2 regions of the Halomonas sp. A3H3 genome follow, and region 1 is predicted to be linked to the other one. Evidence: predicted binding sites of a transcription regulator. Region 1 holds the regulator's gene; the other holds the start of a gene.
The links. Region 1 encodes FNR, which switches genes on or off when oxygen is low (the NO sensors DNR and NnrR bind a similar motif). Its sites were predicted from a motif close to TTGATNTANATCAA; they were not measured.

Region 1 (15,127 bases):
CCACGACCGCATTGCCCGCGCCTGTGGTCTCTCCAAAGGCGTGGTCGGCAAGTACGTCAGCCAGGCCCAGGCGAAGGGCATCACTTGGCCGTTGCCCGAGGATGCTGATGAGGCCTGGCTGGAAGCACGGCTGTTCCCCGTCAAGGCACCGCCCTCACGCTTTGCTGAGCCGGATTACTTCCAGGTTCATCAGGAACTCAAGACCAAGGGCGTTACCCTGCAACTGCTCTGGGCCGAGTACACGGAACGCCACGGCGACAAGGCCTACCGCTACAGCCAATTCTGCCACCACTACCGGCTCTGGCGGGGGCGGCAACGGCGCAGCATGCGCCAGGTTCACCGGGCCGGCGAGAAGGTCTTTATCGATTACTGCGGACCGACCGTGCCGGTGGTGGACCGGAGCACCGGAGAGATGCGTCAGGCCCAGGTCTTTGTCGCCGTGCTTGGCGCCTCCAGCTACACCTTCGCCGAGGCCATCGGGAGCCAGAGCCTGCCGGACTGGATCGCCTCCCACCAACGGATGCTGACGTTCTTCGGCGGGGTGCCGGCACTGCTGGTTCCGGACAACCTCAAGGCAGCGGTCACCAAGGCGGACCGTTACACCCCGAAGATCAACGAGACTTACGCTGAACTGGCTGCTCACTATCAGACGGCGGTGCTGCCCGCGCGTCCCTACAAGCCCAAGGACAAGGCAAAGGCTGAAGCCGCCGTGCTGTTGGTCGAGCGCTGGATCCTGGCCCGGTTACGGCACCAGACGTTCTTCTCTCTGGCCGAGTTGAACGCCGCCATCGCCGCGTTGTTACCAGCGCTGAACCAGCGCCCGTTCCAAGGACGGACAGAGAGTCGTCAAAGCCTGTTCGATGCCCTCGACCGACCGGCACTACGACCACTCCCCGCCACGCCCTACACCTACGCCGAGTGGCGTAAGGCACGGCCGGGTATCGACTATCACATCGAGATCGAGAAGCGGCTATACAGCGTGCCCCACGCCCTGGTGGGGGTGAAGCTGGACGTTCGGGTGACCGACACCTCCGTGGAGGTCATGCACAAAGGGCAGCGAGTGGCGCTACATCCTCGTCATGGTAAGGGCCGCTTCGCCACCCTGACTGAACACATGCCTAAATCGCACCAGGCCCATCAGAACTGGTCACCGGGACGGTTCCTGAACTGGGCCAATGACATCGGCCCCGGCACGCTGGGCGTGGTGCAGAAGCAGCTCAAGGATCGGCCTCATCCGGAACATGGTTACCGCGCCTGCCTGGGACTTCTGAACCTTAGTCGGCGCTACAGTCGTGATCGCCTGGAGCAGGCCTGTGCCCGGGCGCTGGCCATCCACTCCGCCAGTTACCAGAGCATCACCTCGATCCTGAAGCAGGGGCTGGATCAGTTACCGCTGCCGTTGGTCGAGGAGCCACCGGAACTGACCGAGCTGCCGGTTCACACCAACGTTCGCGGCCCCCACTACTACCACTGATCCCGGAGAAACGTATGCTAACGCACAACACCCTCGATACCTTGCGCCACCTCAAGCTGACGGGCATGGGCGATGCCCTGGAACAACAACGCGCCCAACCGGAAACCCACGACCTGGCGTTCGAGGAACGCCTTGCCCTGTTAGTGGATCGGGAGGTGCTGCACCGGGAAAACCGTCGGCTGGACCGGCTGCTCAAGGCCGCCCGCCTGCGCGTGCCGGCGTGCATCGAAGACATCGATTACCGTCATCCCCGGGGACTGGAACGCTCGCGTATGGCGGCCCTGGCGAGCAGCGACTGGATCCGCCAGTCCCTGAACCTGTGCATCACCGGGCCTACCGGTTGCGGCAAGACCTGGCTGGCCTGTGCCCTGGGCAATCAGGCCTGCCGGCAAGGCCTCTCGGTGCGCTACCTGCGAGTGCCGCGCCTGTTCGAGCAGGTGCGCATCGCGCACGGTGATGGTAGCTACGGTCGGCTGATGAACCAGTTGCTGAAGACCAACCTGCTGATCCTGGATGACTGGGGCATGCAGAAGATCACGGCGCAGCAGCGGCAGGACCTGATGGAAGTAATCGAAGACCGACACGGGCGGGGCTCCACCCTCATCGCCAGCCAGTTACCCACGGAGCACTGGCATGACTACATCGGCTCCGCCACGCTGGCAGACGCCATCATGGATCGGCTCCTGCACGGCGCTCACCGACTCAATCTGAAAGGGGAATCACTGAGAAAAACCAACGCACAAAAAACGGAATCGGTTGACCCATCGTGACCGCTCAGCGTACAAAACTCTCTCCAGCGTGAAGGCCGTGTGCAAATCGGTCACGATCACCGGAATGACCGGTCACGTTCGCCGGAATACGCACCGAGTCAGCTCTAGCGAACAAAGCACCCAATCTCAACTTAGCGAGATTGCGAATCGACAAAATGTCGAATGTTGGTCATATGCTCATGCATCTGAAGCTTCTGCTAGCTCAGGAATTTGAAACACTCTATCTCCCATCGAATATCTCAATTCATCTGTCGAAAATTTATGCCATCTGATTTAGAATATTGGTTATGAAGATTTTGATTTGTTATTTATTTATAACTTTTATTTTAATGGTGGTTTATGAAGCCTAAAGAAAAGATGGATTTGAACAAGCTTTATAAAAAAATAAGGGCTAACGCTGGGAGAGCTGTTTGTGATTATTCTATGATTGAAGATGGTGACAAAGTAATGGCTGCCATAAGTGGTGGCAAAGATTCATTTGTTATGCTTGATACTCTGTTGTATTTGAAGAGAGTAGCACCGATTAATTTTGATGTGGTCGCTGTGAATCTCGACCAAAAACAACCCGGTTTTCCGGAGCATGTTCTTCCTGGCTTCTTCAAAAAGAATAATATTGATTATTATATTATAGATAAGGATACATATTCAATTGTTAAAGAGAAAACTCCTGAAGGGAAAACTACTTGTTCACTTTGTTCGAGACTTAGAAGGGGTTCTCTATATGGGTTTGCTGAGGAGATTGGGGCTACAAAAATAGCTCTTGGCCATCACATGGATGACATTGTAGAAACTCTTTTTTTGAATATGTTTTTTAACGGTAAGTTAAAGGCAATGCCTCCTAAGCTGCTAAGTGATGATCGCAGAAATATTGTAATAAGACCGCTTTCTTATTGTCGTGAGAAAGATATTGCTAAGCTGGCATCAATTGTAGAATTTCCAATTATTCCATGTAATCTTTGTGGTTCTCAGGAGAACTTACAAAGACAGAATATAAAAAACATGTTGGCAGGCTGGGAAAAACAAAAAGCGGGTTGTATTGAAAACATATTTAACGGTATCCAGAATGTAAGTCCAAGCCAACTAGCTGACTTAAATCTTTTCGATTTCCACAATCTCGATATCGACAGGTCTAGTAAAGTCATCTCGAACCATACTGGCAGTGTAGATGTTTCTTCGACCAATTTTATAGAAGCAATCAACCTATGATTTTGTAAAGAATACATTGGTGTATCTGGGCTGTCTTTGGTTATATTTTGATCAACTGCATTTGCTTAAAGCTTTTTTTTACAAAAAATGAATTTTTTGTATGGCTTGTGTTTGTTTTCTTTAGAAGAAAGAAAATTAAGTGACTGTATTGTAATGCTTTACTCACTCACTCTTCCTCTTTTAAAAAATTTGGCATATAAGGTAAGGACAGCTACACGATGCTGGAGATTTTGCGCAATTTGCAGCGCAATGCGCCGGTCAATTTTTCGCTGGTAGCGGTCAATCTGGATCAAAAACAGCCGGGTTTTCCCGAGCACGTATTGCCTGCGTATCTGGATAAGCAGGGCGTGGAGTACCACATTGTCGAGCGCGATACTTACTCGGTGGTAAAAGAGAAAACCCCGGAAGGTAAAACCACCTGCGCGCTTTGTTCACGGCTGCGGCGCGGCTCGTTGTATGGCTTTGCCGAAGAGATTGGCGCCAATAAGATAGCCCTGGGCCATCACCGGGAAGATATTCTCGAAACACTGTTTCTCAATATGTTCTTTGGCGGCAACCTGAAAGCGATGCCGCCAAAGCTGCTATCCGATGATGGGAAGAATATCGTTATTCGGCCGTTGGCCTACTGCAAAGAAGCGGATATCGCTGAGTTTTCGCGGCTGATGGAGTTCCCAATCATTCCCTGCAACCTGTGCGGCTCCCAGCCTAATATGCAGCGTCAGGTGGTCAAAGAGATGCTCGCCGAGTGGGACAAAAAGTTTCCTGGCCGCCTGGAGAGCATGTTCAAGGCTGTCACCAACATTGCCCCTTCCCAGTTGGCCGACCGCAGCCTGTTCGATTTTGAAGGCCTTGAGGCCAAGCAAGCAGAGCTACTGGCGGGGCGTATCCAAGCCTTTAACGTCAGCTAACTGTTTGCTCTTCCTCTTCGGCGAGGGTAATCAAGCGCGGCATATCGAGAATGTTGACCTCTCGCCCGGAGACCGCCACCACACTCTGCTGCTGAAAGCGGCTTAGTATGCGGCTGACCGTTTCCACCGCTAAGCCCAGGTAGTTGCCAATATCAGCCCTGGGCATTGAGAGGCGAAAGCTGTAAGGCGAGTAGCCCCGGCGACGAAAACGATCCGAGAGGGTAATCAAAAAACTTGCCAGCCGCTGATCGGCGGTTTTACGCGAAAGTAGCCGCATCATACGCCGGTCATCGCGCAACTCTTTGCTCATGCTGCGATAAAGCTGGCCACGCAGTTCGGGCAGCTCCTCCGAGAGTAAGTCCAGGCGGTCAAAAGGAATCTCGCAGACGGTGGTCGTTTCCAGGGCGATAACGCTACCGGGGTAATGCTCTTCGTCAATGCCATCCAACCCCACCAATTCACTGGGCAGGTAGAAATTGGTCAACTGCTCGCTGCCGTTACCTTCGGCGGTGATCTGTTTCAAACTGCCCGAACGGACTGCGTAAACGCTGGTAAAGGTGTCGCCCTGACGAAACAGCGGTTCGCCTTTTTTCAGCGGCGCGCGACGACGAATAATGGCGTCAAACTGCCCCACGTCGTCCAGCTCAAGGGCAAGTGGCAGGCACAGTGAGCTCAAACTGCAGGTTTGGCAGCGAGCTTCATGGAGTAGCGAGCGCCGACGGCTCATGGGTTCCAACATGCTTTGCTCCTTGAGAGGGTCCCGCTTATCAATTAGAAAATCCTTACTTATTATAGTCGCTTTAGCATGCCTGCAATAAGGTGATTAAACAATCTTAGAATACTGTTGTCCCGTTTGCCCGGAAAGATGGGTATCAAACGCCATTGCTATATGGCGAATCAGCAGTCGACCCATTGGCGTTGCGTTAAGCTGGTCGCCGCTGCGTGCCAGCAGGCCATCTTGCTCGGCGCTTTGCAGGCGCTCAAGCGCAGGCGCAAAGTAGCGTGGGGCATCAATGTTCCAGCGCTGGCTAACGGCGGTCAGGTCAATGCCCATATTGCACATCAGCCGCTCAATCACATCCCGGCGGATCAGGTCGTCATCACTTAAGCGTATGCCACGCACGGTGGCAAGCTGCCCCTGATCCAGCGCCGCTTCGTAGCGGGCCAGATCGCTAGGATTCTGCGCATAGACGTCATCAATACGGGAAATCGCCGATACGCCAAGCCCGATTAAGTCGCACTGAGCATGGCTGGAGTAGCCCTGGAAGTTGCGCTGCAGCGAGCCTTCGCGCTGGGCAATAGCCAGGCTATCGTCAGGGCGGGCAAAGTGATCCATACCGATATGCACATAGCCAGCTGCGGTGAGCATTTCGATGGTGGTGCGCAGAATCGCTAGCTTCTCTTCTCCGCCTGGCAAGTCATCGACATTAATGCGCCGCTGCGGGGCAAAACGCTCGGGCATATGCGCGTAATTAAACACAGAAAGGCGCGCCGGGTTGAGCTCGATCACCTGGCGTAGGGTGTTGGCAAAGCTCTTTTCAGTCTGAAATGGCAAGCCATAAATTAGGTCGAGATTGAGCGAGCGAAAGCCCAGGCGATGCGCCTCCTCCATCAGCGTTTCGGTAAGTACCCGAGGCTGAATACGGTTAATCGCTTTCTGCACCAGCGGGCTTAAATCCTGCACGCCCAGGCTGATGCGATTAAAGCCGAGGGATTCGAGATGGCGCAGCGTAAACACATCCGCTTCGCGAGGATCTATTTCAATTGCGTAATCGCGATCAGCAGACGATGAAAGACCAAAACGTGCATCCAGTCGATCAATCAGGTCGCCCATCTGGTTCAAACTGAGAAATGTCGGCGTGCCGCCGCCCCAATGCAACTGCTCCACCGGTCGTGATGTATCCAAGTGGCGTGCGGTCAGCACCATTTCACGGTCAAGCCGGGCTATATAGGGCTCGGCAAGGGCAGTGTTTTTGGTAGCGATTTTATTACACGCGCAGTAGAAGCAGATCTTGCGGCAGAAGGGCACATGAACGTACAGAGAGAGCGGACGCTTACTGGCATTGCTACGCTCCAATGCCTGGGTCAGGTCGCCAGGGGTAAATTGGTCGTGAAACGACAGCGCCGTGGGGTAGGAGGTGTAGCGTGGGCCGTTGGTGTCGTAGCGACTCAGTAACGCTTCGTCCCACACCGGCTGCATAGGGGCTGCGGCAGCAGCGGGTGCAAGAGGCAAGGCAGCAGGGGTATGAACGGGCATGAAGGGGCGCTCCGACGTTAGGAAATGCCGCTAGCCTAACCCGTGGTTAGGAGGTAAATGTTGAGCCACGTCATGCTATTAGAGGTTGTGTACCGAAAGCGTCCACAGTTGCCACAGTGCAAAAGCGATAATTGTCAGCGCTGCCACGCTGCGGGTCGCGGGGTGACGTATCAAATGGCTGAGCTGGCGGGCAGCCAGGCCAGTGGCAAGCAGCGCAGGTAGGGTGCCAAGCCCAAAGGCGCCCATGAGTAGAGCGCCCTGAAGCGGGTCGGCAATCGCTAAGCTCCAGGCCAACATGGAGTAGACCAACCCGCAGGGGAGCCAGCCCCAGAGCGCTCCCAGGGCGAAGGCTTGGGGAATATGCACTACGGGCATCAAGCGACGCCCCACGGGTTCGATAAAGCGCCATAGTCGCCGGCCAACGGCCTCCACTTTGAGCAGCCCTTTCCACCAGTTGGCGATATACAGTGCCATTAAGATCAGCATCAGTGCGGCAAATACCTGGAGTAGCAGGCGTGCCGTAGCAGAAAGGGAAAACAGCGTGCCTAGCAGTGCCACCAGCGCGCCTGCGCTCATATAGCTAACAATGCGGCCTGTGTTGTAGCTGAGCAGCAGGCCTCCCATGCGCGCCGGATGACGCATGCTGGGGGGGACTGCAAAGGTGAGCGCGCTCATAATGCCGCCACACATACCAATGCAGTGGGCGCCGCCCATCAAGCCAAACACAAACGCCGCCATTAGCGGCGGCAGATCAAGCCCCGTTGGATTCATGGCCGAGGCTCTTGGTCGTCGGGTGTGTCTGCCGCTGATGGTTCGGAAGATTTTTGCTTTGCCTGCTGATGCTGGCGGCGCTGCTCAGGGCTAAGATCGTTTTCATCCTCATCAAATAGAATGCGGTGCGCTGGGCCTTCTAGGTCATCGAACTGATCATTTTTCACCGCCCAGAAAAACGCCCAGACGGCGAGGCCCAGCAAAATCAGGGAAAGCGGGATCAACAGATAAAGAATCGTCATGCGGCCACCGGTGTTGAGGTGTCGAGCGTTGGCGCGGGCTGAGGTCGCCAGCGCGACAGTCGCAGGGCATTACCCACCACTACTAGCGAGCTAAGCGACATTCCAATTGCAGCTAGCCAGGGCGGCACCAGACCCATTGCCGCCAGCGGCAGCGCCGAAAAGTTGTAGCACACTGACCAAATCATGTTCTGGCGCATGATACGCCGGGTGGCGCGGGAAATCTCGATGGCCTCAAAAATCCGCATCAGGCGTGGGCTGAGCAGCACTGCGTCGGCGCGGGTGCGGGCTAGGTCCGTTGCGCCATTCATGGCAATCGCCACATCGGCACCGGCTAACACCGGCACGTCGTTAATGCCGTCACCAATCATCGCCACAGTTTCGCCTGCGGCTTGAAGCTCTTTCATCCGGGCCAGCTTGCCTTCCGGGCTGGTGCCCGCATGCCAGATGGCAATATTGAGCTGATCGGCCAGGCTTTCCACGGCATCTTCGGTGTCACCAGATAGCAGCTCCACGCTTAACCCCAGAGTCTGGAGGGCTTTGATCGTGGCGGCAGCGTCGTCGCGAACGCCATCGTGCAGGCCAAACCAGGCGCGGGGTGCACCGTTTTCACTAAGCAGCAGCCACTGACCTTTGGCCGGCGCCGCTATGACGTCATCCTCGGTGCTATCTATTGTGCTATCCATTGCGCTATCTATTGCAAACCTGGGCTTGCCCAACCGCCAACGAGCGCCGTTTAGGCTCCCTTCGAGCCCTTGCCCGGTGTGGCTGTGAATATCTTTGGCTTGCAGGGTCGCATCCCGGAACGGCCTAAAGGCGCGGGCGATCGGGTGTTCCGAGTGGGCCTCAAGGGCGGCGGCAATGGCCCGTGCATGCTCGGCGGTTAATTCACCAAAGGGCTGGGTTTGGGTAAGGTGCATTTCGCCGCGGGTCAGGGTGCCGGTTTTATCAAAAATCACCCGGGTAACGTTAGAGAGCGTCTCCATGGCATCGGCGCGGGTGATCAAGACACCGCGCTTTCGCAGTTGGCCATGGCCAGCTGCCAGTGCCGCGGGAGTGGCCAGCGCCAGCGCGCAGGGGCAGGTCACCACCAGCACCGAAAGTAGCACCCAGAGCATCCTCGAGGGGTCGATAAACCACCAGGCGATAGTCACGCAGGCTGTGACTACTAGCAGGCGCAGCACGAATAGGTGCGCCATACGCGCAGCCATCTGGGCTAGCCGCGGGCGGCTGGCAAAGGCACGGTCGGTAAGATCGACGATACCCGCTACACGGGCATCGCGCCCTGCGTGGGTAACCCTTATCACCAGCGGGTTTTCCATGTTTTGGCTACCGCCGGTAATGCGGTCGCCCACTCGGCGGGTTACTGGTAGGTATTCGCCGGTCAGCATTGATTCGTCCAGGCTCGATTCACCCTCCTCGATGATGCCATCGGCAGGCACGCCATGGCCGGGCTTGATCAATACGCGATCGCCGGGAGTGAGTTCGCTGGCGGGCAGAATGCGCTCGCTGCCGTCACTTTCCAGCCGTGTGGCCGAAATCGGCAGCACGCCGCTCAGCGCATTGCCGCTATGCCCGCTGCGGCGCCTGGCGCGACTCTCCACGTAGCGGCCAAACAGCAAAAAGAAGGTGAACATGGTCACCGAGTCAAAATAGACCTCGCCCACGTCAAACAGCACCGCATAGCTGCTGGCAAGATACGCCCCGCCGATTGCCAGTGACACCGGCACATCCATGCCCAGTACGCCGGTGCGCAGGTCGCGCAGGGCGTTGCGGAAAAACGGCTGGGCGGAGAAAAACACCACTGGCGTGGCCAGGGCAAAGGAGAGCCAGTGGAACAGTGCGTAGAAGTCTTCGCTGATTTCACCGGGGCCGGAGACATAGATCGGGATCGAGAACATCATCACCTGCATCATGCCGACGGCGGCAATAATCAGCCGACGTACGTTCATGCGCTCTTCATGCTGCAGGCGCGCCTGGGCCTGGTCTGGCTCGTAGGGCTGGGCCTCGTAGCCAATCGCGGCCAGTTCGGCCAGCAGTTGCGAGAGCTTCAGCTGCTGAGGATCCCAGCTCACCCGCAGGCGGTGGTGAGTTAAGTTCACTGCGCTGGTGGCAATTCCCGTTAAGGCATTCAGGCGGTGCTCGATCAGCCAGGCGCAGGCAGCACAGGTAATGCCTTCGATGGCGAGGGTCGCTTTGACGTTGCCCTCATCGCCGTCGGGGTGAACAAACTGTGCCTGAAGTCCGGGGTCGTCAAACACCGACCAGGTATCGGCTTTGGCAGCCTGATGTTCATCAGGGCGTTCGGGCAGTTCGGTGCGGTAGCGGTAGTAGCTTTCAAGGCCCCCATCGACGATGGCATGGGCCACCGCTTCGCAGCCAGGGCAGCAGAGCGGATGGGCATGATCATCAAGGGTAATCGACCAGGGCGCCCCAGCGGGCACCGGGTTACCACAGTGGTAGCAGGGCGCGGCAGTCGTTACGTCGCTCATTCGCTTGCTTTGCGTCCTCCCGGCAGTAGTGTGACGCTGTCTTCATCGGGGAATGTGGCTTCACCGGTAAGGCGCCAATCGGCATTTTCCAGCGCGGGCTGAATCTGCAGATACCAGCGGTAACGCAGGTTGTCAGGGCCTTGTGTGATATAGCGGCCGTCACGGACATGCTCAAGTACGAAGGATTGATCACGATCATCTTCGGTAGGGAAGATAAAATCCAAATAGAGTTTGTCGGGACGCGCATCGCCGCTTAAATCAATCACAATATCGCTGGTAAGCGGATCAAGGCGTAAATCTGCGCTTAGGTTTAACTCTCTGGCACGGTCTTGCTTGGCAAGCACCATATTGATGGCTTTGCCATGCTTGTAATAATCCTCCTGAACAACCATGCCATCGAAGCTTTTAACCGACATAACGGCAAAGGTAATACTAAACATAATGGATGAGAGCAGAATGCCGATTAAAAACCACGGCCAAAACTGCTTATACCAAGGCGTCACCTTATCGCCAGAGGGTAGGGATGACATAGTTGCTTATCTCCTAATATTGCCCAGGAAGCTGGTTTCGCGCTCGATACGAATATCCGCATCCTGTTGAGCCTGCAGCGTGAATACAATGGGGTGGCTGGGTTGCTGTAAATCGTCGGGATCGGCGGTCACGGTGACGGCTTCGAAGCGCGACTCCCCCGCGGGTACGCTAATAGCACTGCTGTCTAGAGTGAGGCTGGGCAATCCAGCAACGCTTAGCTGGTAGGTGTGGTCTTGATCATCCAGGTTGCGAATGGTCAGGCTAAATACATTGCTAATCTGACCGTCGCGGGTCATTTGGTAGAGCTGGGTACGCTCGCGTTCAGCGTCAAAATTGAGCGGCATGCGGTCGTTAATGGCCCAGGCAAAGGCGCCCATCATCAGCACCAGAGCGGCGAAGTAGCCGAGCAGGCGCGGGCGCATGATATGGCTCTTTTTGCCTTCCAGAGCATTTTCGGTGGTGTAGCGCACCAAGCCCCGCGGGTAGCCCATTTTATCCATCACGCTATCGCAGGCATCGATACAGGCGGCGCAGGTAATACACTCGTACTGCAGTCCATCGCGGATATCGATGCCGGTAGGACAGACCTGCACGCAAAGGTCACAATCGATACAGTCGCCATAGCCTGCCTCGCGGGCTTCTAAATGGCTTAGGTTTTTTTTGCGATGACCACGGGGTTCGCCACGTGATTCATCGTAGGAGACGATCAATGTGTCGCGGTCAAACATGACCGATTGGAAACGCGCATAGGGGCACATGTAGATGCACACCTGTTCGCGCAGCCAGCCCGCGTTGAGGTAAGTAAATACCAGGAAAAAACCAACCCAGAAGTAGGACCAGCCGTGAGCTTCAAGGGTGGGGAGCTCTGTCACTAAATCACGAATCGGCGTGAAGTAACCCACAAAGGTAATGCCGGTGGCGAGGGCAATGAGCAGCCAGGCCGTGTGTTTAGCCCCCTTGCGCCAAGCTTTGTCGGCGGTCATCGGTTGGTTATCGAGTTTGATGCGCCGATTGCGCGAGCCCTCGATACGGTGTTCAAGCCAAATGAATAGAAATGTCCAAACGCTTTGCGGACAGGTGTAGCCACACCAGACCCGACCCGCAAAAACGGTAATAAAAAATAGCCCAAAGGCGCAGATAATCAGCAGCCATGACAGCAGGATGAACTCCTGCGGGTAAAACGTGGCGCTAAAAATATGGAATTCACGGTTAGGCAGGTCGAATAGAATTAACGGCCGACCACCAATGTTAATCCACGGTAAAAGAAAAAATGCCAGCATTAACGCCCAGTTGGCACTGCGCCGTAGCTTTTGGAAAACGCCTTTAATTTCGCGCACGTAAATGTGTCGCCGCTTGGCGTACATTTCTTGGGTAACCGTTTCAGAGGGAACGTGATGTCCCACCGGATTCGGCGTGACGTCTTGGCTTGGTATCTTTTCCATGGCGATATTCCCGGCTCAGAAGGCAGGAGAGGTGGCACCTTTCTTCAACTAGACGAAATGCTCAATTAAAGGAAGTGCTTTGTTAAATATGATGCTTAGTCGCGGTCTTATGTGTTTCGTTAATATTGTATCGGGTTGGGTATAAAGAAAGGGTGCGGTTTGGGGCCGCACCCTTGCTTGGCTAGCGTTGCTGACGGTAACTGCTATCTGTCAGCGGTCAATCAGTCCGCTAAGCGCAGGCTATACACATAGGCGGCAACCAGATGAACACGCTCTTCACCAATATAGGCCGCTTGCGCAGGCATATGACCGTTACGGCCGTTACGCAGCGTTTGACGGATAGAGTCACCGACTTCCTGGCCGGGTGCCAAATAAAGCCAAGTGTTATCGGTCAGGTTGGGTGCGCCGAGAGCCGTGTTACCCGTGCCGCTGGGGCCGTGGCAGGCAGCACACACCGCCATAAAGGTGCTTTCGCCCTGTTCAGCCTGCGCCTCGTCATGTTCTTCATTAGACAGCGAAAGTACGTATTGCGTCAGGTTCTCAATATTCTCCTGACCCAGTTGCTGCCAGGAGGGCATTAGGCCGTTACGGCCATTATTGAGAGTGGTCAAAATATTTTCTGGCTCACCACCGTATAGCCAATCGTCGTCGGTCAGGTTGGGAAAGCCATAACCGCCCTGAGCGTTGGAGCCGTGACACACTGCGCAGTTGTTTTGGTAGATACGTTCAGCGACCTGCATCGCCTCCGGATCTTCGGCAAGCTCAGGAATGGGCACCTCCTGATACTGGGCAAAAATCGGCGTGAAGCGCTCTTCGGCTTGAGCCACTTCCTCTTCCCATTGACCCTCTTGCGACCAACCAAAGATACCTGCGTAGTTGCCCAGGCCGGGATAGAGTACCAAATAGACCAGTGCAAAAATTACTGTTATGACGAAAAGCTGGAACCACCACTTTGGCAGCGGGTTGTCATACTCTTCAATGCCATCGGCGGCGTGGCCGGTGGTTTCAACGTTACCGTCCGCGTCAGGTGTTTTATCGGTACGGCGGTTGGCCAGCAGTATCCATACGCTCAGCGCGATCGTGCCCAGCGTAATGATAATGATCCAGGCGCTCCAGAAGCCGGATAGGGAGTCACCCCATAGATTACTCATATATTCTTATCTCCCCTGTCGTCGCGGGAATGCGCTTCGCTGTCGCGTTCACGCGAAGCGTGCTTGTCACTGGTCGGTTGCTCATCGTCGTCTGCAAAGGGCAAATTAGCCGCTTCGTCGAAATCTGGCTTGCGTCGCTTGGAGTACGCCCAGAGGGCAATGCCGATAAACGCGAAAATCAAGATCAGCGTGATGAGGCCGCGAAAAGTTCCCGTATCCATAACTTAGCGAGTGCCCTCGAGCACGGTTCCGAGCTGCTGTAAGTACGCGACCAGGGCGGTGATTTCCTGGGTGCCGCGTACGTCGTCAGTAGCGTTGGCGATATCTTCGTCGGTATAGGGCACGCCCAGTTGACGCAGCGTACGCATCTTTTGGGGAGTGGCATCACCATCGAGGGTGTTTTCAAACAGCCAGGGGTAAGCCGGCATTACCGATTCAGGGACTACATCCCGGGGGTTGTAGAGGTGAGCACGGTGCCAGTCGTCGCTATAGCGGCCGCCAACACGCGCTAGGTCTGGCCCGGTGCGCTTGGAGCCCCATAGGAAGTTGTGCTCATACACCTGCTCGCCCGCCACATTGTAGTGACCATAGCGCTCGGTTTCCGCACGGAACGGGCGCACCATTTGCGAGTGACAGCCCACGCAACCTTCGCGGCGATAGATGTCACGGCCTTCCAGCTCCAGGGCTGACAGCGGCTCCAGGCCTTCAACCGGCTCGGTGGTCTGCTTCTGGAAAAACAGTGGAACCACCTCCGCCAAGCCGCCGAAACTGATCACGACAAGGATCAACACGGCAAGCAGGCCAACGTTCTTTTCGACAATCTCGTGTTTCATTGGTCTCAACTTCCCCGGTTTAAGCAGCTTGTGGCGCTGAATGGCTGATGGCCTCACGACGCTTAACGGTCATGTAAACGTTGAACGCCATGATCAGCATGCCGGTGACCCAGAAGAGGCCGCCGATTAAGCGAACAAAGTAGCCCGGTGCGCTGGCTTCAACGGCTTCAACAAAGGTGTACATCAAGGTGCCGTCAGGGTTGATCGCACGCCACATCAAGCCTTGCAGAATACCGTTAACCCACATGGAGGCGATGTATAGCACGGTTCCGATCGTGGCCAGCCAGAAGTGCACGGCGATCAGGTTGATCGAGTACATTTCAGTGCGACCAAAGACGCGCGGAATCAGGTGATACATCGAGCCGATGGTGATCATCGCTACCCAACCGAGCGCACCAGAGTGAACGTGACCAATGGTCCAGTCAGTGTAGTGCGAAAGCGCGTTGACGGTCTTAATCGCCATCATAGGGCCTTCAAAGGTAGACATGCCGTAGAACGACAGAGCAACCACCAAGAAGCGTAGCGTGGGGTCCGTGCGCAGCTTATGCCAAGCTCCTGACAGGGTCATCATGCCGTTGATCATGCCACCCCAGGAGGGAGCCAGCAGGATGATCGACATAACCATACCCAGCGACTGTGCCCAGTTCGGCAGCGCTGTGTAGTGCAGGTGGTGAGGGCCTGCCCACATGTAGATCATGATCAATGCCCAGAAGTGGACGATTGAAAGACGGTAGGAGTAGATCGGACGCTCAGCCTGCTTCGGCACGAAGTAGTACATCATGCCCAGGAAGCCTGCAGTTAGGAAGAAGCCTACCGCGTTGTGTCCATACCACCACTGCACCATCGCGTCCACTGCTCCGGCATAGATCGAGGTGGAGTACATGGGGGTCACTGGGATGGCCGCGTTGTTGACGATATGCAGCACCGCAACGGTCAAAATAAACGCCGCGAAGAACCAGTTCGCTACATAAATGTGCGACGTGGTGCGTTTTTTGATCGTCATTAGGAACACAATGGCGTAGCTGATCCATACGACCGCGATCAAAATATTGA
Region 2 (15,127 bases), 600 kb from region 1:
GTTGAGGGCATCCAGCAAAGAGGTGCTGTCGTCCACCGGCAGTTCGTACTGCTGCCAGTAGGACTCAGCCGAACTGTCTGGCAAATAGCGTTTAACGCTGATTTGTTTGGTGCTGATCTGCTGGGTGTTCATGCCTTGCCCCCCTTGCCCGCATCGCCATAAGCCCGCTCCGCCGGGGCGGAAAACCGCACATCGACATCCTGCCAGTGTAGCTCGGCATGGGCATCGCCTTGATAAAACACTTGGCTGTGCTTGAGGTAGTTAACGTCGTCGCGTTTCTGCATACCTTCATCCAGGCGCTGATGGGCACCACGGGATTCACGACGCTCAAGCGCCCCTAAGCAAGAGGCTTCGGCAATATCCAGGCCACACTCCAGTTCAAGACATTCCAGTAGCTCGGTATTGAATATCTTGCTGGTATCATTAACGCGAACCTTATTAAAGCGCTCACGTAGCTGACGCATGGTATCCAGCGAATGGCGCATGCCCTCTTCAGTGCGGTAAATACCGCAGCCACTCTCCATGGCTTGCACCATGGCGTGCTTGAGTGCTACCCAATTCTCTGCCCCCTCGGTTCCGTCACAGAGCCGCAACAGCTTGGCTTGTTGGCGATCGCCCTGGGCTTCCAGCAAGCGCTCATCAGCCCACTCGGTTTTGGCCGCTCGCTGGCTCGCTTGTTCACCGGCTAAGCGGCCAAATACCAGCAGCTCGGTCAGCGAGTTGGAGCCCAGGCGGTTGGCACCGTGCAAACCAACTGAAGCACACTCCCCGGCGGCGTAAAGCCCGGCAATGGAGGTTTCGCACTGAGGGTCGGTCTCAATCCCACCCATGGTGTAGTGAACCGCCGGGCGAATGGGAATGGGGTCTTTCACCGGATCAACATTGATATAGGATTTAGCCAGTTCACAGATAAACGGTAGGCGCTCCAGAATGTACTTTTCACCCAAGTGGCGCAGGTCGAGATAGACCACATCGCTGTCGCCAAACTTGCCGGTGCGGCCCGCCTGCTGCTCTTGCCAGAAGGCCTGGGAGAGTTTGTCCCGTGGCCCCAGCTCCATATATTTGTTTTCCGGCTTGCCAAGCGGAGTTTCTGGGCCCAGGCCGTAATCCTGCAGATAGCGGTAGCCCTCTTTATTGAGCAGAATGCCGCCTTCGCCCCGGCACGCTTCGGTAATCAAAATGCCAGAACCGGGCAGGCCGGTGGGGTGGTACTGGACAAACTCCATATCCCGCAACGCCACACCGTGACGATAGGCCATCGCCATGCCGTCGCCGGTGACAATTCCCGCGTTGGTATTGAAGCGGAACAAGCGCCCTGCGCCGCCGGTAGCGAGAATCACCGCTTTAGCGCGCAGCAGGGTCAGTTCACCGGTAGCGATCTGCAGGGCTATAACGCCAATAACCGCACCTTCGTGTACCGCCAGATCGAGCACAAAGAACTCATCAAAACGCTCAATCTCTGGGTACTTCAGCGAGGTCTGAAACAGGGTGTGGAGCATATGAAAGCCGGTTTTGTCGGCCGCAAACCAGGTGCGTGCGGTTTTCATGCCCCCGAAGCGGCGCACCTGCACTTGGCCATCGCCTTTCCGGCTCCAGGGGCAGCCCCAGCGCTCCATCTGCACCAGCTCTTGATAAGCGTGATGGACAAAGTAGTCGACGACGCCCTGCTCAACCAGCCAGTCACCGCCTGACACCGTGTCGTCGAAATGCGCTTGGTGGGAATCTTCGGCACTGGTGACGGCGGCAGCGCCACCTTCAGCCGCCACGGTATGGGAACGCATGGGGTAAACCTTGGACAGCAGCGCTATGCGCTGGGGAGTGCCCTGCTCTTTGGCCTGCTCGGCAGCCCCGATAGCAGCGCGTAAGCCTGCACCACCCCCACCAACAATGACGATATCAAAATCTCGCTGTTGCATGAAAAGCCCCTTCATTAGCCAAGTCAAAGGTGGTACTGGCGGCAATCTGCGCTGCCGTCTTGTCTATTCGAACTTACCATACAAGGGGAAGGCCCTGTTCATTAGTCCAAAGGACTATTGATGTACATCAAGAAAGGGAGGAATCGAGCTAGCATCACTTTTACCCTAGTGCTGCACCGCCTACTCTTCAAATCACTCACTGCCGGGCAGACCACTGCCCACCAAGCAAAAAGAGCACACTACCAACACTGAAGAGAGGTGCCGCATGACGACCGATGCTCAACCCTCACCGCGATGGAAACTGTTAGCGCCGCTAGCAGTTGCTATCATCGTCGCGCTGATACCCACTCCCCTGGGGCTTGCGCCTCATGCGTGGTACTTTTTCGCCATTTTCCTCGGCTGTGTGGTTGGCCTTATTCTTGAACCATTGCCGGGCGCAGTGGTGGGCCTGGTCGGCGTTACCCTGGTGGCACTACTTTCCCGGTGGGTGCTGTTCTCTCCGGAGCAACTGGCGACTGACGGATTCAGTGCTGCTAACCAGGCATTCTCATGGGCGGTGTCGGGCTTTACCAATTCCACCGTATGGCTGATTTTCGGCGCCTTTATGTTTGCCTTGGGGTATGAAAAAACCGGACTCGGCAGGCGAATATCGCTTTGGCTGGTCAAGTCAATGGGAAAACGTACGCTGACTCTTGGCTACGCGGTGATGATTGCCGATGGCATTCTGGCGCCGTTTACGCCCTCGAACACCGCACGTAGCGCAGGCACGATCTACCCCGTGATTCGCAACCTGCCGCCGCTTTACGATTCGCACCCCAATGACCCCAGCATGAAGCGCATGGGCAGCTTTTTGATGTGGACCGCGCTGGCTTCCACCTGTGTGACCAGTTCGCTATTTTTGACCGCTCTGGCGCCCAACCTATTGGCGATCGCGCTAACCGAGAGCGCGACAGGTATTCATATCAACTGGGGGCAGTGGTTTATGGCAGTAGCACCTGCCGGCATTCTGCTGCTTCTGCTGGTGCCGCTGCTGAGCTACTGGCTATGCGCGCCCGAAGTGAAAGCGGGGAATGAAATCTCCGACTGGGCGGGGCAGGAGTTAACTAAGCTGGGAGCACTGACCCGCCATGAAATAATGCTGGTCATTATGGTGGTCACCGCCCTGCTGCTATGGATTTTTGCGGGCGATATTATCTCTGGGTCGCTGGTAGGCTTGGTGGTGATCTGCGGCATGCTGTTAACCGGCATTGTGACCTGGAGCGATATTCTCGATAACCGAGCAGCCTGGAATACCTTTGTATGGTTTGCCACTCTGGTGGCACTAGCGGGCGGGCTCAGCCAAGTAGGGTTCGTTAACTGGTTTGGCAATGTGGTTGGCGGGCAAATAAGCCACTTCAACCCCCTAATGGCCATGGTGGCGCTGGTGGTCATTTTCTATCTACTGCACTACTTCTTTGCCAGTGTTACTGCCCACGTTACCGCCTTGCTACCGGTGATTCTGGCAGCGGCATCAGGCATTGCCGGTCTGGATATGCAGATGTTTGTTCTGCTACTGCTACCCACACTTGGCTTTATGGGCATTCTGACCCCCTACGGCACAGGGCCAAGCCCGGTTTACTACGGCAGCGGCTACCTGCCCAGCGCGCTCTTTTGGCGCCTAGGGGCGATCTTCGGGCTGCTATTTCTGGTAATTTGGCTGGTGGTCGGCCTGCCCTGGTTAATGGTGATCAGCTGATAAACATTAGCCTAGCGTGCGATACCAGGCATTGAGCTGCTGAGCAATCATCTCAGGTTGCTCAGCATGAAGATTGTGGCCCCCTTCCAGCGTGATATGGCGCAGGCGCGGGGCCATTGTTGCCAGATGAGACGCCAGAGTGTGGAACTTGATGTCCCGCTGCCCCGAAAAGTACCCCACCGGTAGCGAGGTGCTTTCCAGCCACTGCCAAAGCGTAGGCTGTTGACCCAAGGAAGTTGATTGCAGCATGCTGGCAATAGCTGGCCCATGATTCGCTAGCCGACGTTGAATCTGCCGACCGCGCTGAACCTCGGTTAAGTCGGCGAACACCGGCTGCTGGTACCAGTCGGCAAGTACGTTTTCCAATGGTTCCTGCTCGAAGCGTGTTGCCCAGTGCTCATCGTGCGCAATTCGGGCAGAGCGCTCACTGGCGGGCAGCCCTGGGTGGGCACTCTCCAGCCAGAGTGCTTCCAGCCCCGGTGGCTGACGGCTGGCATGGTACAGCGCCAAGCGCCCGCCCAGGGAGTAACCCAGTAGGCAGTAATGGCGAACACCGTGAGTTATCAGCGTATCGACAAGCCAGTGGTGAAAGACCTCAAAAGAGCCTACCTGCACGTGGTGATTCTGGCCGTGGCCGGGTAAATCCAGCGCGAGGCAGCGAATGTCTTCCAAGCCAGCGATTACCTCACTCCAGTCCTCAGCATCGCCCAACAGACCGTGGAGCATTACCAGAGTCGGCGCCTGAGGTTTACTGCTCACGCGGCTCCCCTCGAATCGCTGCGCCAAGATGCTTGAGATCATCAGCTACCTGCTGATGGGGTACGTTAATCTCAATCAACGTAACGCCCGCCTGCAGGGCCTGAGTGTAGGCCGCCATAAAGGCATCCAGTGACTCTGGCGCGAAGTAGCCAAGTCCAAACATCTTCGCCGCATGCTCGAAGTGCAAGCCGTGGGGCTGGCGATAATAGCGCTCCAGCAGTTCGTCTTCTTTAGACACCGGCAGCATATGGAAAATACTGCCACCATCGTTATTGAGGATAACCACCACCAGAGGCTGCGTGGCCTGCTTTAACAGCGCCAAGCTGTTGAGATCATGCAGTGCGCTGGTATCCCCCAGCACAATAGTAGTCGGCTCTGAGCATGTGCAACTGAGGCCGTAAGCCGTTGCAATAAGACCATCAATACCGGAGGCGCCGCGATTGGCCAATACCCGCAGCGGCGTTTGGCGATGCTTCCCCAGCATATTCATTAGCCGCGCGGGCAGGCTATTGCCTATAAACAACTGCCCTTCAGCCACCTGCGCTAAAAGGTGACAAACTCCCACCTCTGAGAATGCTGTACAGCGCTCTTCCACAAGCTGACTAGTGCGTCGTTGGAGGCTGGCCAGCTGATGGCAGGGAGGTTGTTCAGGTATCGTTGGCAAAGCGGCTATAAAGTCGGCGGGCGAGCATATCAAACGGCGCTTAACACAGTAGTCGGGATCCAACCGCTGGGGCAGCGGATCAACCAACCAGGCATCCTGCCACGGTTGTTGGGCAATAAATTGCGTTAGCCGTTTCGAAATTAACCGACCACCAAACTGCAGCAGTACCTCGGCTTTGGCGAGTTCAGCGCAGAAACGCTCATCATGCAGCGCTAGATCAAAGTGAATCAGATTGTGAGGGTCAAAATGAATTTGGCTCTGTATGTCGGCCAGTAGCGGCCAACCCAACTGCTTGGATAGCTCAACAATCTGCTGCGCCTGCTGGGAGGCATCAGCACTGTCTTCAACTCTGTCGTCAACCCTGCCAACCACAATCAGGCCACGCTGCTGGGCAAACGTTTCCCACTCGTTGTTGAGCGCTGGAACCGCAGTGCTGGATGACCAATCACTCCACGGTTTTGAAGTCGTCAGCCAGTCCCTCAGCAGAGCGAGATAGTCACTGGCATCCACCAGGCAGTTGCCGGGGTAAAGCGGTTCGCGATAACGGCAATTAATGTGAATCGGCCCGGGCATACGGCGTTGCTGATCAACAGCTTGATCAACAGTACTGAGTAGAAACGCTGCTTTTATCTCAGCATCCGGCGGCGGCAGGTCGTGGTGAACAATGGTGTGGCGGGAGAAAATATCCCGTTGGTCAATCGCCTGATTGCTGCCGTTATCCAGCAGTTCAATGGGGCGGTCGGCAGAGAGCACAATAAGCGGGACGCCGAGCAATTTGGCTTCCACCACCGCCGGGTAAAGGTTGGCCACGGCGGTGCCTGAGGTAGTGATAATAACGACCGGGTGCTGACTGCCCCGGGCAATGCCCAGCGCCATAAACCCCAGTCCACGCTCGTCAAAATGGCAGTGGCAGCGCAGCCCGGCATGCTCGCTGGCGGACATAGTCAAAGGCGATGAACGGGAGCCTGGCGCCAGGACTACATCGCGCACGCCTAAGCGGTAGAGTTCCTCCAGCATTAGTGCCGCCCATACATGATTAAAGGTGGAGTACTCTTCCATAAAACCACTCTTCACAAAACCGTCCGATGTCAGTGCTGTCATCTACGTTATCCCATCCCAAGCAGCGACATAATGTCAGCAATTTTCGTATCCAGTTCGTGCCACTCCTCGTCTGGCTGTGAGCCTGCCACAATGCCTGCACCGGCATAAAGGCGAATTGTTTCTGGGCCGATATGGGCGCAGCGAATGGCCACCGCCAGATCGCTGCTGGTGTGACTGATTCGACCGAAAACGCCCGCATACCAACCGCGTCGATGGCGCTCATGTTGGCGAATAAATGCCAGTGCCGACTTGCGGGGAACACCGCCTACCGCTGGGGTAGGCGGCAGCACTGCCAGCAACTGCTGATCGGTGACGTCTCGGTGCAACTCGGCGTGAATCAGACGACGGATATGCTGCACCGAGCGCAGCTTAATAATATGCGCCTCGCCCATGTCCACTTGAGAAGAGAGCGACTCAAGCTGGGTCAAAAGCTGCTGATATACACACTGGTTTTCCAGGCTGTTTTTCTTATCGGCAAGCAGTTCATCGGCAAGCGCTTGATCTTGCTGGGCATCCCGCCCACGGCGCGTGGTACCCGCCAGCGCCTCGGTCATTAAATGCCTACCTTTACGCTTGTAGAGCCGTTCCGGCGGGCAGCCGATAAAGGCTTCATGGGGAGTAAATTGGATGCCAAAGTGAAAACAGTCAACGGCACCGGCCTGCCAGCGTGCCAGCAGCGCCCAGGGGTTGGGCGTTTCAGATGTCGTCAGGCAGGTCTCCCGGGAGAGCACCACCTTGGGGGTGTGACCCAGTTGATCAGGATGAGTGACCTGCGCCACCGACGCCGCCCACTCTTTCTGCGCAGGGCGGTCTTCACGCTGATAAACATTCGGCAGCCAACAAGGCAGCAGTTGCTCCTCCTCCAGGGCAGCCAAACAGGCACGAGCCTGGGCTATCTCGACCTCTGGGCAGCAATCATCAAAGCGCAGATTGAGTGATAGCGTCGCCCCCGCTTGCTGGCGCCTAAGCTCTATACGCGGCAGCAAAAAGTGGCAGCCCGGAAAATGCTCCCACCCAGACATACCGGGGTCGAAGGCCATGCCCCCGAAGTAATCCGGCTGCTCGCCACCACTATCGGCCAGTGTGGCAAGGTCAGCCTGCAGCGCGGCTAGCGAATCAAACGCCCTAACAACCCCCAGCGCCGCATACTCCACGGTGCCCACATCGCGGGATTGCCAATAGAGGCGGGGATAAACGCTCTGCACGTTTAACCACCCCATCAGGTTACCGACCTGACAGGGCGTATTTAGGCGCATAAACCCTTTTTTATCCGTATGACGAAGCGCATCAAGCTGATGTTTGAGTGCTTCAATAGGGTGTGTAACGTGCATAATTCGCCTGTTAGCCCCGCGTTTTCAATTAACTACCAGCGGCAGCTGGGTACTTCAAGCCTAGCTTTTTTTTCATATAGGGCAGCACCCACCGATCGCCACCAAACCGCCCCGCATTGGCACCCGCCACCAGCAACAAGAAAGTCAGCGCAATCATCCATGGATTAGTGGACACCGTGCCTGCCATCAAAAACGACATGTTCATCACGATGGCGAAAAACGCAGCAAACGAGGTCAGCACACCAACGATCAAACCCAGGCCAACTAACACTTCTCCCAGCGGTATAATGAAATTAATGACATCCGCATTGGGCAACGCAAAATTCTCTAGAAAGGCGACATAATTAGGGTAAACCGCGCTTCCCTCGCGCATCACAGGGTTGGCGACAGCATTGCTTAGGAAGCCCTCGGCGCTAAAGCCACCGGTCATTTTACCGATGCCTAAGGTTAGCCAGGTGATGCCTAAATAGAGCCGTAGCAGTAACCAAACTACCGCCATATATTTGTTATGTCTAAATAAGTCGCCAATCATCGCGTAAACTCCTGCTGTAGGGTAACCAGCAGTGTGGGGGAAGACAGCGCCGCTAGTTTTGATGTAGGTCTACTTTTTAGCACTTAATCATACAGTGCCGAATGTTTATTGAATGAAAACGGTCAACAGGAATATCAACGGAATGAGACAAAATAGTAAGCGCCGCCACTACCAAGCCTGGATGTTAGCCGCTCGCCCCCGAACGCTACCGCTAGCGTGTGCTTCCATTCTGTTGGGTACTGGGCTAGCCGCAAGTGTGGATGCCCTGAATATGGCAGTGCTTGTACTTGCCCTACTGACCGCTATTACGCTCCAAGTGCTGTCTAATTTAGCCAACGATTACGGTGATGCTGCATCGGGCGCCGATGACGAACAGCGTATAGGGCCTGCAAGAGCAGTCTCTTCTGGTTTGCTTAGCGCGGAAAAAATGCGCACGGGAATGATCATTGCGGCAACGGTTGCCGCGTTACTGGGGCTGTTACTGCTGGTCGCCGCGTTTGGAAATCAGTGGGGGCAAATTCTCATCTTCATTTTATTAGGTGCTGCTGCCCTGCTGGCAGCGGTGACCTATACCGTTGGACTAGGTGGCACCCCTTATGGCTACCGAGGGTTTGGGGACATTGCGGTCTTTGTATTTTTTGGGCTACTCGGCGTCTTGGGCACCTACTATCTGCATGTACAGCAGCTAAACTGGCTACCATTTCTACCTGCCGCCGCCTGCGGCCTGCTGGCCACCGCCGTGCTCAATGTAAATAACGTGCGCGATATCGAAAGCGATGCACGCAATGGCAAAATCACCCTGGCGGTGCGGCTAGGCCGCGCTAAGGCGATTAACTACCACTGGGCGCTGCTGGGGTTGGCGCTGCTACTTACCCTAATCTACTTGGTTGCGCTGCCGGTGCCGTGGGTGGGATGGAGCTGCCTGCTAGTGGCCAAACCACTGACTGACGCAGCCAGAACGTTAAGCCATGCCCGTGATGGCGAGATTCTAACCGGCATGCTGAAGAAAACGGCCATTTCAACGCTGCTTTATAGCGTACTGCTCTCTATTGGCTTGGCGTTGTTTTAAGTTTTTACCAACCCTTGTCAGCGCTAAACAAACACCCAGTTCAAAACAGATCTGCTCTTTGGCGATGATGAGGCCTGATGCTGGGAAAACTCCGGCTTACTTAGGTAAACTAAGCGAAATTAAATATGCCATCCATGGGAGTGTATGCCTCTGTTGCCACTCTTCGGCACTATTTTTGACAACACGCCTTTCGTATCAAGGATGATGAATGATGACCACAGCTATTTCTGAGCCCTTCTCTTTCACAGAATTTCGGCAGGATCTGTCAACGACAAACAAGCGCAAGCTGCTGCGTTGGGCCAGTTGCGAGCTCTATGTAGCCTTTCTACGCTATACATCAGGCTATAAAGAGCCAGCAGTGATGCATGTAGGCTCTCAGCGTCGCTTCATCATGTCTACCAGCATTAATGCCTTACAAACTTTGATGGCCAGCGCAGAATTTGAAGAAGGCCACGAAATAACTGTTGAGCAAATGTCGCTTGCCGAGCTGGCCCGCAATGCGCACCTCTACCACTTGAACTTACACCTCATCGACAAGGAAGAAAGTCTGCATATTGGATTATCCGTAATGCAGCTATTGGGTATGACGGCTATCCTGGAAGATGCCGAGGGCAACGAAGTCATCTACGAAGCCGCCCCATTCTCTTTCGAGTCTGTTAATGACACTGGAGCCTTACCCTACGGTGCTGTTCAGTATTGGCACGACATTGAACTCGAGTACACCTCCGACCGCGATCTCAGCAAGATAAAATCAATATACGTATTTGACGATGAGCTGGATTGGAACAACCCCCTCTTTCCGCAACTACCCGATGACGCAAAGGCAGTGAGTACGCTCCTGCCCAGTGCTCAGGCCTTTTTCGAGCGTATGAAAGTGCAGCCGATACCGATCTGGGTCGACGAGTCTGCAACGCCAACCGATACAGAGTCTTGCTATCAGAACAGCCTGCTGGGCGCGGACAACCTCAGCACCTTCAGCCCACTGCGTGCCATGGTCGATCAAGATATCGTACCGGCTGCTGCCGACATTACCCTGACGATCACAACATCTGCCAGGCATGATGATGACCCCGCAGACAGCCCCGAATGCTGGGAAATAAGGGTTAGTTTTACCATGCCCACAGGGGCGAATGCAGTCTTCATCCCGGACTGGATTGAAGCTTCTCTATGCAAAGCCAATACAGAACTACCCAGCACAACCGGTTCCCACCGCGCCAGCGAATTACTTCGCGAGCGTATCGTCAATCAACTTGCCTGGAGCTTCTTTCAACGCAGCCGCGACTTCACACAAAGCCTTTTTGACACAGATCTCAAGGGGCTGCTACCTGATTTCATTAGCAACAGCTATGATTCCTTTCAGCCGGACTACTCGGACAAACGATTCCCCTGCTTGGCACGCTTTCAGTGCGGCGAATACGGTGTGCCGATGCTTTTATTAGGGCAGGATCAAGGAAACTATATATGCATGCCATTGACGTTCGAGGAGATCCCAGAGGCGGATGTCTCCACGCTGGTGCCTCGTCGTAGCGAGCTGATCTGTATAGAGTCAAAGTGCATGCAGCTTTCAGCATTTTTCGACAAACTAGCGATCCCCACATCGCTTATCGACTTTCCTGATCATTGGTATAAAGGCATACGGATTAGCAATAAAGATATCAAAGACAAATTCTATTCCGAAATGAGTTTCAGAAAACTACCCGAAAGAAAGCTGCCCGAAAACGTGAACCAGCAATTCTCCGATAACAGTTCCCCACTCATGTGGCTACTGGGATGCTGTGCCGTCGTCGCACTTTTCGTGATATTGGATATGGTTTTATAACCCCATACTGCTTAAGCCTGGCGCTTACTCGATAAGTTCACGGGTAAGCACCAGCGTGATCCTGGTCGCTTATAGCACCAACTCGTACCCTTCTTTTTTCATTACCATATTAACAGCCTAGTGTTTTATTGGGCTTTAGACGGCCATCTAACTCAAGGATGATAACCATGACAACGAATACTTCTACACGCTTCTCTCTCCCTGTATTTCAGAAAGATCTGACATCGTCGGATCAGCGCAAACTACTTCATTGGGCCGACTGCGAACTCTATGCGGCCTTTGCTCGCAACGCGGCAGGTCATGACGAACCGGTCGTGATGCAGGTAGACTCAAAACCTCGTTACGTCGCATCCACAAGCGCGGATACCCTGCTCAAATTGCTGGCTGGTGCACAGATTGAAGAAGACAGCGAAGCAGTGGTCAAGGCCAAGCCGCTGACACTGGCTGAACTGGCCCGTAATGCGTACTTGTATCGTGTGGGTCTACACCTAACCGATGGCGAAACAGGCCAGTATCTTGAGGGTAGGTCTACGTTAGCGTTGGGCATGACGGCGATTGTGGAACCCCAAGAGGGAAAAGAAGTTGTCTACCAGGCACAAGTTTTTTCTTTCGAGCAGATGAGCGAGGCAGGCGCATTACCGTATGGTGCGGTTCAGTATTGGGTCGATAGCAGCTTGTCGCATTCGTCCGGTCAAGACTCGAGCAAGCTAGCACCTATCTACGTATTCGATGATCAGTTGGATTGGCGTAACCCTCTTTTCCCCGAGCTACCCGATGGCGCGAAACCACTGAACACGCTATCGCCAAGCGAGCAGGCCTTTTTCGAACGCATGAGGCGGCCGTTACTGCTAAGTTGGGACGAAGCGTCAATAGAACCCATCGTGCCAGAGTCGCCTTATCGCAATAGCCTGATTGAAGAGAATCCACTCTCCCACTTCAACAAGCTACGCGCCTTGATCAATCACGATATTGTCCCCTCTGCGAACGACATTAGCTTGAATGTAACGGCAATCGCGCCATTGAAAGGGGAGCCAGCCGATACTCCTGAGCGCTGGGAGTTAATGGTCAGCTTCACTATGCCTACGGGCATGAAGGCGCTCTTTGAGCCGGATCCAGATTGGATTCCGGCGTCACTTTTCAAAGCTAATGCGGCACTCCCCGACACCACAGGAATTCACATCGCCAGCGAAGCGCTGCGAGAGCGTATCGTCAACCACCTTGCCTGGTCATTCTTCCAGAAGGGCCGAAGCTTTGATATGGCGCGATTCAGCGAAAGTCTCGACGGGCTGTTACCCGGCGAAATGGCCAATAGCGACGAGTTTTTTCAGCCTGACTATAGCGACGGACGCTTTCCCTGCCTAGCGCGCTTTCAATGCGGTCAATACCGGATTCCAATGCTTTTACTGGGGCAGAGGAAAGGCAACTACATATGTAAGCCATTGAAGTATATGAGCATCCCAGAAGTGGAGGTGCCAGCTTCAATTCCCCAGCGCAATGAACTGATCAATACAAAGTCACAAAGCATGTCGTTTTTGAATTATGGCGACAAGTTAGCGCTCCCTACATCGCTTATCGATTTTCCCGAACATTGGTACGACGGTAGCCGCGTCAGCAATCAATACCTCACGTCCGAATTCACTTCTAACATGCGCGTTAACATCCTGCTAAACGAGCTTGAGCAAACGAATAAAGCCACCGCCAGCAGCTTCACTAAATGGGTCATCGCAAGCTGTGCGGTGGTGATTATTGGGGTGATAGTTGTAATGAACCTATAAACCCATATCGCTTGGATAACACGTGCATCACTTGCTTGTTGTCCAGCGCTGACATTATTACCTATGGCTTAAAGCACCACCTCATAACCTTCAAACTTAGGCGGGCCAAGATAAATACCTTCGGGTGATTTGGCATTGGCATGGGCCTTCCGGAACGCATCTGACTTAGTCCAGGCGCGGAAGGCTTCTTCCGACTCCCACACGCTGTGGGAGATAAACACGGTGTGATCTTCCTGGCTTTCCCCCTGCAGCATCTTGAACTGCTTGAAGCCCGGCACTTCATCCAGGTGAGAGTCGCGGTTGCGCCACACCTCTAAAAAGTCCTCTTCGCGGCCTGGGGCAATCCGAAAGCGGTTCATCGCGATATACATCGTTACTCTCCTACGGGTTTGTTCCTGCAGAGTTGATCTGCTGGGTTGATTACGCAAACGCTACCTTGATGGTAACGTCATGGCATAGTGGCGAATAGACTTAGCGGCGAATAGCTCTCAACCGTCAGGTATCAGTATTATTAATGGCTAAGGCACCTATCCAGGTCGTTTGGTTCAAACGCGAGTACGCATTCATGATCACGCGCCGCTTGCTAACGCAGCCACGGCGGGCCCCATGTTGCCCGTATTCACCATTGAACCCGACCAAAGAAGCCAGCCAAGTGATTGTGGATAAACTCGCCAGCCAGCGATGCCCAAGCCAACGCACGAAAACAAAATATTGAAGAACCATAACGGCTAGACCCACTCCGCTCTCAACAAACCTGCACGATCTTACAATACGCTTATCAACTTTTCCCATACGCTTCCAGCGTAGCAGCTAGCTTCACTGTTCTGCTGTAAGTCCATTAGCCATAACAAAAAAATTCACATCTTGGGAAAGGCGATTGGCAATGATGAGTAAGTATTTAAACACCAAAAAAGCTCTCTCTGCTTCAAACACAGTAGAGTATCGGGTTCTACTTCCGTTACTATTGACGGCCATCTTTGCAATAGCACCTGTAAGCATGCTATTCGGCTTTACTGCTTACAAAGCAGACTGGAGCATTGTCGAAATTTTTCTTGTAAGCCTACTCGGTTTTTCTGGGAGCGGGCAGTTTACCGCTCTACCTCTCTCTGATTCTGGTGCCAGTTTTTTAACTATTGCCTTCGTTACCACCATGATCAATAGCCGGTATTTTGCAATTTCGCTTTCATGCTCAAACAAATTACCAACAAATAAACTACTTCAGTTTTTTTCGTCCCATGCACTCGGCGACGAAGCGTACGCTATTGAGCAGGGACATAACCAAAGAGCCATGCTGATAATTCGCTTCACCATTTTCGTCTCCTGGATACTCTTTGGGGTAGCAGGCGGCATTATAGCTAGGCTGTTTCCCAACCTTTTACCTGATGACATAAATGCCAGTATACCTGCGAGCTTGGTGCTTCTTTTTCTTGCCATCTCGTATCTTCAAAACCGACCTTATAAAAGTGGTTTGATAACCATTCCAAAGTCAACGTTAGGCTTTTTAATAAGTGGGATTTTCTATTACACCCTTGGTGGCATCTACTTTTGGGTCCCCTCCATCATTCTATTATCCGCTATCTTCTATCTACTGAAGAGAAAATATTGAGGAACAAATATGGCAGATAATTTTTTGGTGATTTTGGCTCTTCTACTTACAAGTGTCATGGTAAGAGTTCTGCCCTCTTTGTTCACGATTAACTTCGGTGCAAAGTCCCAGCATCTGATTGAGGAAGTATTGCCTACTTCTATTTTTATTTGCTTCATCACTTATATCGTGATACCAGAGATAGCTAACGGGCTTAACCTATCTATTTTTTCTTTTATTGCAGTAGGCATATTGGCAGTTATATTAAAAAGTGGACTGATCCTAACGACAGTCGTCGCCACCACTCTATATTACGTATTGAGCTGAATAGCCCGCAATACGAGAGCGCTTCAAGGACAGCCTATATAAACTGTCAAAACTGGCTAACTAGCTTTACTTATTTATATATTCCGCTGCATGATAACCCTGCATTCAGATAGAAGCCGATACCTTACCACCTATGCTAAATTCTTTTTTTAATACACAGATAGAAAAATTTGAAGCCTTTTTTTCTGGCGTTGCCTTCGAGCCGCACCGGCACGATACGTATGCTGTAGGCAGGACACTGTCAGGGGTTCATTGCTTCAATTACCGAGGTGAAAAAAGAACTAGCTTACCTGGCAATACCATTGTGATTCATCCTGATGAACTCCACGACGGTGAGGCTGGTACGAATGACGGCTTCCACTACCGCATCATGTATATTGAACCCTGTGCTCTTCAAGCGGTGCTTGGTGGCCGCACCTTACCCTACATAAAGGGTGGCGTTAGCACAGACCCTCGGCTATATGCAGCCACAGAATTCCTCATGTATGATTTAGAAGCTACTCATAAACAGCTA

Region 2: HALA3H3_RS11380 (1,4-dihydroxy-2-naphthoate polyprenyltransferase) is a predicted target of FNR. The motif match lies at 8,097-8,110, and genes of this name have one in related genera.

What each region holds. Positions count from the first base shown of each region.
Region 1 is NZ_HG423343.1:3,153,594-3,168,720, forward strand. It holds gene istA (IS21 family transposase) at 1-1,474, shown strand, start outside; gene istB (IS21-like element helper ATPase IstB) at 1,489-2,244, shown strand; gene ttcA (tRNA 2-thiocytidine(32) synthetase TtcA) at 2,584-3,450, shown strand; partial or broken gene ttcA (tRNA 2-thiocytidine(32) synthetase TtcA) at 3,651-4,358, shown strand; gene fnr (fumarate/nitrate reduction transcriptional regulator Fnr) at 4,351-5,097, opposite strand; gene hemN (oxygen-independent coproporphyrinogen III oxidase) at 5,182-6,615, opposite strand; gene HALA3H3_RS13985 (sulfite exporter TauE/SafE family protein) at 6,694-7,386, opposite strand; gene ccoS (cbb3-type cytochrome oxidase assembly protein CcoS) at 7,383-7,628, opposite strand; gene HALA3H3_RS13995 (heavy metal translocating P-type ATPase) at 7,625-10,117, opposite strand; gene HALA3H3_RS14000 (FixH family protein) at 10,114-10,647, opposite strand; gene ccoG (cytochrome c oxidase accessory protein CcoG) at 10,654-12,090, opposite strand; gene ccoP (cytochrome-c oxidase, cbb3-type subunit III) at 12,312-13,241, opposite strand; gene HALA3H3_RS14015 (CcoQ/FixQ family Cbb3-type cytochrome c oxidase assembly chaperone) at 13,238-13,462, opposite strand; gene ccoO (cytochrome-c oxidase, cbb3-type subunit II) at 13,466-14,074, opposite strand; gene ccoN (cytochrome-c oxidase, cbb3-type subunit I) at 14,094-15,127, opposite strand, start outside.
Region 2 is NZ_HG423343.1:2,551,186-2,566,312, reverse strand. It holds gene HALA3H3_RS11415 (succinate dehydrogenase/fumarate reductase iron-sulfur subunit) at 1-132, opposite strand, end outside; gene frdA (fumarate reductase (quinol) flavoprotein subunit) at 129-1,916, opposite strand; gene HALA3H3_RS11405 (anion permease) at 2,182-3,651, shown strand; gene menH (2-succinyl-6-hydroxy-2,4-cyclohexadiene-1-carboxylate synthase) at 3,658-4,410, opposite strand; gene menD (2-succinyl-5-enolpyruvyl-6-hydroxy-3-cyclohexene-1-carboxylic-acid synthase) at 4,400-6,175, opposite strand; gene HALA3H3_RS11390 (isochorismate synthase) at 6,181-7,506, opposite strand; gene HALA3H3_RS11385 (DoxX family protein) at 7,535-8,038, opposite strand; gene HALA3H3_RS11380 (1,4-dihydroxy-2-naphthoate polyprenyltransferase) at 8,181-9,107, shown strand; gene HALA3H3_RS11375 (hypothetical protein) at 9,316-10,926, shown strand; gene HALA3H3_RS11370 (hypothetical protein) at 11,094-12,701, shown strand; gene HALA3H3_RS11365 (antibiotic biosynthesis monooxygenase family protein) at 12,770-13,072, opposite strand; gene HALA3H3_RS11355 (AzlC family ABC transporter permease) at 13,585-14,307, shown strand; gene HALA3H3_RS11350 (hypothetical protein) at 14,317-14,613, shown strand; gene HALA3H3_RS11345 (helix-turn-helix domain-containing protein) at 14,747-15,127, shown strand, end outside.